2 linked regions of the Enhydrobacter sp. genome follow. The protein of the gene in region 1 interacts with the protein of each later gene in a pairwise test. Links are inferred from orthologs where the notes say so. Each region holds a gene or a part of one and is shown on either strand. Other genes may lie near its edges.

Region 1 (3,041 bases):
GGCGCGCGCGGTGGCGGCGAGGGACGGCGCGATTGCCGCGAAGACGCTGTTCCTGCAGGCGCCGATCCTGCTCTGTCTGGTCTATTTCGCGCTGCTGTCGACCAACACAGTGGGCATCCAGCAGTTCGCGGTGCCGGCATGGAAGAGCATGTTCGACGTCTCGGAAAACTACGCCGCCCTCTGCCTGATGGTGTTCGTCATCGGCTCGGCAGCGGGAACTTTGGTCGGCGGCTATTTCGCCGATCGCGTCCATCAGCACGAGCGCGTCGCCGCCATCGGTCTCCTGGTGGCCGCCGCGTTCACCTTGCCGGTCGCGACGGAGAGCGTGTCGGCGGGGCTGCTGCCCCTGGTGCTTGCACTGGCCGGCTTCGCCGGCGGCACGACCGGACCGTCGCGCGACATGATCGTGCGGCACGCGACGCCGCCCGGCGCATCGGGCAAGGTGTTCGGTTTCGTCTACTCGGGCCTCGATCTCGGCTCGTTCCTGGCGCCGCTGGTCTTCAGCCAGCTCATGAGTCTCGGCGAGCCGGCGATGATGTTCTGGATCGCAACCGCCCTTTACGTGGTGAACGCCGGAATCGTGATGGTGATCCGGCAGGCTGCAGCGCCGCCGGTGGCGGCGGCCGCGGAATAGGCTCACGCAGCCTCGTACGCCTCCTGCGCCACCAGCCACTCGTGCTCGGCGTGCGCGAGCTCGCGCTCCAGCCGCACCTTTTCCTTCTGCAGCTCGGCAGCGAGCGTCGGCGGTCCCGAATAGGTCGCGGGATCGGCGAGCCGGGTCTCGATCTCGCCGCGCTGCTTGCTCAGCTCGGCAATCAGCTTCTCGGTCTTCTCCAATGTGCGCTTGAGGTGGCCACGCCTGGGCTTTTCGGCGGGCGCGGGAGCGGGCGCTCGCTTCTCCTTCTTGGGCTTGGCTTCCTTGACCGGCCTGGTGCCGCGCTCGCGCAGCAGCCTGGCCTGGTAATCGTCGATATCGCCGTCGAAGGCCCGCACGGCGCCGCCGGCGACCAGCCAGAGCTGGTCCGCCACCATCTTCACCAGATGCGTGTCGTGGCTCACCAGCACGACCGCGCCCTCGAAATCGTTGATGGCGTCGATCAGGGAGGCGCGGGCGTCCATGTCGAGATGGTTGGTCGGCTCGTCGAGCAGGAGCAGATGCGGCGCGTTGCGGGTGGCGAGCGCCAGCAGGAGCCGCGTCTTCTCGCCGCCCGACAGCACGCCGACCTTGAGGTCGGCCCGATCGCGCGAGAAGCCGAAGCGGCCGAGCTGGGCCCGCACCTTTGCCTCGCCGGCGCCGGGCCCGAGCGCACGGTTCATGTGATCGAACGGCGTCTCGTCGTAGTCGAGCGCCTCCTCCTGGTCCTGCGAGAAGTAGCCGATGCGCAGCCTGGGAGTGCGCTTGATCGTGCCCTCGCGCGGCGCCAGCCGGTCGCAGAGGAGGCGGATGAAGGTCGACTTGCCGTTGCCGTTCTGGCCCAGGAGCGCGATGCGGTCGTCCATGTCGAGCCGAAGGTCGAGCTTGCGCAGCACGGGAGGGCCGTCGCCGTAGCCCACCGTCACCTCGTCCAGCGTCTCGATCGGCGAGGCGAGCCGGTCGGGTGGCGGGAAGCTGAAGGCGATGCGCTCCTCGACAGGCACGCTGGCGATCGGTCCCAGCTTCTCGATCATCTTGAGGCGGGACTGCGCCTGGCGCGCCTTGCTCGCCTTGTAGCGGAAGCGGTCGACGAAAGCCTGCATGTGCTTGCGCTGGGCGGCCAGCTTGGCCTGCTGCGCCGCATCGTTCTCCAGCCGCTCCGCGCGCGTGCGCTCGAACGTGTCGTAGTTGCCGCTGTAGGTGACGAGCTTCTGCTGCTCGATGTGGACAATGTGATCGCACACGTCGTTCAGCAGATCGCGGTCGTGGCTCACCATCAGGAGCGTGTTGCCGAACCGTTTGAGATGCTCGGTGAGCCAGAGCTGCGCCTCGAGATCGAGATGGTTCGAAGGCTCGTCGAGGATCAGGAGATCGGGGTCGCTGAACAGCGTGCCGGCGAGCGCCACGCGCATGCGCCAGCCACCCGAGAACTCGCCGCATGGCCGGCCTTGCGCGGCGTTGTCGAAGCCGAGGCCGTTCAGGATCGAGGCTGCGCGCGCCGGCGCCGACGCCGCGCCGATCTCGTCCAGCCGCATATGGATCTCGGCGAGCCGCAGGCCGTCGTGGCATGCGTCGGCCTCGGCCAGGAGCTGCGTGCGCTCGACATCGGCGGCAAGCACGGCGTCGAGGACGCTGATATCGCCGCCCGGCGGATCCTGCGGCACCGAGCCGATCCGCGTGCGGCCCATCAGGTTGATGTTGCCGCCGTCGGCCTCGAGCTCACCCTGGATCAGCTTCAGCAGCGTCGATTTGCCGGCGCCGTTGCGGCCGACGAGACCGACCTTCCAGCCGTCGGAAATGGCCGCCGAGGCGCGATCGAACAGCACCCGCTCGCCGTGGCGAAAGGAAAGGTCGGTGACGTGCAGCATGGAGCGGCGGCCTTTACCACGCGCAGCGGGGCCGAACCAAGACGATTGACCGCCTTGCCGGTCTCAAACCCCGCCTTTATAAGGCGCGCCCACCCGCTCACCTGAGACTGGCAAGAGGGATTCATGGCCGTCGAACGCACTTTCTCGATCATCAAGCCGGACGCGACGCGCCGGAACCTGACCGGCAAGATCAACGCCCGCTTCGAGGAGAAGGGCCTGCGCATCGTGGCGCAAAAGCGCATCTGGATGAGCCGCAAGCAGGCGGAAGAGTTCTACGGCGTGCACAGGGAGCGGCCGTTCTTCAACGACCTCTGCACCTTCATGACCTCGGGGCCCGTCGTGGTGCAGGTTCTGGAGGGCGACGGCGCGATCGCGAAGAACCGCGATATCATGGGCGCCACCAATCCCGCCAACGCGGCGCCGGGGACGATCCGCAAGGACTTCGCCGAGTCGATCGAGGCCAACTCGGTGCACGGGTCGGATTCGCCGGAGACGGCGGCGACCGAGATCGCCTATTTCTTCTCGGGCACCGAGATCGT
Region 2 (3,485 bases), 2.2 Mb from region 1 along the record:
ACGCCGCCCACCTGCACCGTGGCGCCCTCGGCCACGGCGAGATCGGCCATGGTGCCCGCCACCGTGGCATTGACCTCGACCGTCACCTTGTCGGTCTCGAGCTCGCACAACGGCTGATCGATCGCCACCACGTCGCCCGCCTTGACCAGCCACTTGGCGACGGTCGCCTCGGTGACCGATTCACCCAACGCCGGGACCTTGATCTCGACGGCCATGACTCAAAACCTCCTTCGTCGCCGACCGTGCGCGTCAGCCGACCGTGAGCGCGCGATCGACCAGATCGGCCTGTTCCTTGAGATGCGTGCGCAGCGCGCCGGTCGCCGGCGACGCCGCTTCGGGGCGGCCGATATAGACCGGCCGCTTGCTTCTGACATCGATACCCGAGAGCGAGCGCTCGATGCGGCGGTCGACGAAGTGCCAGGCGCCCATGTTCTCGGGCTCCTCCTGGCACCACACGACCTCGGCGTTGGGGTAGTGCGCGAGCCGCACGCCCAGCCGCGTGATCGGGAACGGATAGAGCTGCTCGACGCGCAGGATGGCGATGTCGTCGATCTTGCGTTTGCGCCGCTCGGCCAAGAGGTCGAAGTAGACCTTGCCGCTGCACAGGATGACGCGACGTACCTTCTCGCGATCGGCCAGCGTCTCGGTCTCGATCAGGATGCGCCGGAACGACGAGCCGGGGCCGAAATCCGCCAGCGTCGAGACGCACTCCTTATGGCGCAGCAGCGACTTCGGCGTCATGACGATCAGCGGCTTGCGGAAAGGGCGCCGGACCTGACGCCTCAGCGCATGGAAATAGTTGGCGGGCGTGGTCGGCACGACGACCTGCCAGTTGTCCTCGGCCGAGAGCTGCAGATAGCGCTCCAGCCGCGCCGAGCTGTGCTCGGGCCCCTGCCCTTCGTAGCCGTGCGGCAGCAGCATCACGAGGCCGTTCATGCGCAGCCACTTGCTCTCGCCCGAGCACAGGAACTGGTCGATGATGACCTGCGCGCCGTTGGCGAAGTCGCCGAACTGCGCCTCCCACAGCACCAGGGCGTTGGGCTCGGCCGATGAATAGCCGTACTCGAAGCCCAGCACACCCGCCTCGCTCAAGGGGCTGTCGACGACCTCGAAATGCGCCTGCTCGCCGCCGAGATTGTTGAGCGGCACGTACTTGCGCTCGGTGGTCTGATCGATCAGCTCCGAATGGCGCTGCGAGAAGGTGCCGCGCGCCGAGTCCTGGCCGCTGAGGCGCACCGGCGTGCCCTCGGCGAGCAGCGTCCCGAAGGCCAGCGCCTCGCCGGTCGCCCAGTCGATGTCCTTGCCGGTCTCGATCGCCTTGCGCTTCTCGTGCAGGAGACGAACGATCTTGCGGTTGAGGTCGAAGTTCGGGGGCGGCTCGGAGATCGCCTTGCCGACGGCGACGAGCCGGTCGAGCTCGACCGCCGTCATGCCCTTGCGGTCCTCTTCGCCCGGCGCGACGGTGAAGCCGGTCCACTTGCCTTCCAGCCAGTCGACCTTGTTGGGCTTGTAGTTGGCGGCCGCTTCCAGCGCCTTGTCGAGCTTCTGCCTGAGCTCCGCGTCCATCGCCGCGACATCGGCCGCACTCACGACCCCTTCGGCCTCGAGCTGCGCGGCGTAGACCTGCTTCACCGTCTTGTGGCCGCCGATCTTCTTGTACATCAGCGGCTGGGTGAACATCGGCTCGTCCGACTCGTTGTGCCCGTAGCGGCGATAGCAGAACATGTCGATCACGATGTCGCGCTTGAAGCGCTGGCGGAACTCGGTGGCGATGCGGCAGGCATGGACCACCGCTTCCGGATGGTCGCCGTTCACGTGCAGAATCGGCGCCTGCACGATCTTGGCCACCTCGGTGCAATAGGGGCCCGAACGCGAGGAGGTCGGCAGCGTGGTGAAGCCGATCTGGTTGTTGACCACCAGATGAATGGCGCCGCCGATGCGGTAGCCGGCGAGGTCGCTGAGGTCGAGGCTCTCCGCCACCAGTCCCTGGCCGGCGAAGGCTGCATCGCCATGCATCAGGATCGCCATCACCTGGCTGCGTTCCTCGTCGCCGCGCTGGTCCTGCTTGGCCCGTGCCTTGCCCAGCACCACCGGGTCGACCGCCTCGAGGTGCGAAGGGTTGGGCGCCAGCGACAGATGGATCACGTTGCCGTCGAACTCGCGGTCGGCCGAGGCGCCGAGGTGGTACTTGACGTCGCCCGAGCCGCGCATCTCCTCGGGCAACGAGGGGCGCCCCTGGAATTCGGAGAAGAGCGCGGTGTAGCTCTTGTGCATCACGTGCACGAGCGTGTTGAGGCGGCCGCGATGGGGCATGCCGATCACCACCTCGCGCACGCCGAGCTGGCCGCCGCGCTTCAGGATCTGCTCGACGCCGGGAATGAGCGATTCGCCGCCATCGAGGCCGAAGCGCTTGGTGCCGACGAACTTCAGGCCGAGATACTTCTCGAGCCCTTCCGCGTCGACGACCCGCTGCAGGATCGCGCGCCGGCCTTCGAGCGTGAAGTCGGTGCGGTTCTCGACATGCTCGATGCGTTCCTGGATCCAGGCCTTCTGGTCGGGGTCGGAGATGTGCATGTATTCGACGCCGATCTTGCCGCAATAGGTCTTGCGCAGCCGGTCCATGATCTGGCGCAGCGTTGCGGCGTCGCCCAGGCCCAGCACGCCGAAGATCAGGATCGGGCGATCCCAGTCGCCGTCGCCGAAGCCGTAGGTCGCCGGATCGAGCTCGCGATGAGGCGCCTGCTTCACCAGGCCGAGTGGATCGAGGTCCGCCTCGAGATGGCCGCGGATGCGATAGGCGCGGATCAGCAGGAACGCGCGCGAGGTATCGTAGGCGGCGGCGCGGATCGCCTCTTCGCCCTGGCCCGCGAACGGCATCGCCGCCGCGCCGTCGCCGCCCTTGATGTTGAGGTTGGCGGCCGCGCGCGGCATCTCGGAGTCGGGAACATCGATCACGCGGGCCCCGTTGGGCGCCCAGGAAGCGCCGCGCACTTCGGCCAGCACATCGCCCCGCTCCTCGGCCAGCGCCTCGAAGAAGGTGCGCCAGTCGGCATCGACTCGGGCCGGATCCTCGAGGAAGCGCGCGTAGAGCTCCTCGATGAAGGGCGCGTTCGCACCGAACAGGAACGATGTCTGCTCTGCCTGCATGGCTCTTTGCTCCTTCAGCGCCTCATCCTCGTCCTGAGCGCAGCGGAGGACCTCACGCCGGTCCTGCAGCCCACCATGTCCAGGATCCTTCGCTTCGCTCAGGCTGACGAAGATAATCAGCCCTTCATGGCCTTGAGCATTTCCTCGCCCAGCGCGGCCGGCGAATCGGCGACCCTGATGCCCGCGGAACGCATGGCCGCGACCTTGAATTCCGCCGTGTCGTGGCCGCCCGAAATCACCGCGCCGGCATGGCCCATGCGGCGGCCCGGCGGCGCGGTGCGCCCGGCGATGAAGCCCACGACCGGCTTTTTGGTCCTGGAAGCCTTGATGAACTCCGA

The links.
Region 2: the proteins of OJF58_RS25530 (region 1) and OJF58_RS14625 interact in binary tests that used the Escherichia coli proteins (3 or more experiments, as listed by UniProt). The link is inferred for Enhydrobacter sp. from one-to-one orthologs.

Annotation. Positions count from the first base shown.
Region 1 is NZ_CP126889.1:5,135,246-5,138,286, reverse strand. The notes cover bases 70-3,041. They hold OJF58_RS25530 (ABC-F family ATP-binding cassette domain-containing protein), read right to left. Parts: upstream 2,503-3,041; coding sequence 637-2,502; downstream 70-636. Other genes in these bases: ndk (nucleoside-diphosphate kinase), read left to right, coding at 2,626-3,041; OJF58_RS25535 (MFS transporter), read left to right, coding at 70-634. Outside these bases: more of OJF58_RS25535, read left to right, coding at 1-69. UniProt on the Escherichia coli protein: Genetic data indicate it may be involved in ribosome assembly or function.
Region 2 is NZ_CP126889.1:2,915,092-2,918,576, reverse strand. What follows is about bases 50-3,465. They hold OJF58_RS14625 (2-oxoglutarate dehydrogenase E1 component), read right to left. Parts: upstream 3,148-3,465; coding sequence 250-3,147; downstream 50-249. Other genes in these bases: sucD (succinate--CoA ligase subunit alpha), read right to left, coding at 3,264-3,465; odhB (2-oxoglutarate dehydrogenase complex dihydrolipoyllysine-residue succinyltransferase), read right to left, coding at 50-215. In the rest of the region: more of odhB, read right to left, coding at 1-49; more of sucD, read right to left, coding at 3,466-3,485. UniProt on the Escherichia coli protein: E1 component of the 2-oxoglutarate dehydrogenase (OGDH) complex which catalyzes the decarboxylation of 2-oxoglutarate, the first step in the conversion of 2-oxoglutarate to succinyl-CoA and CO(2).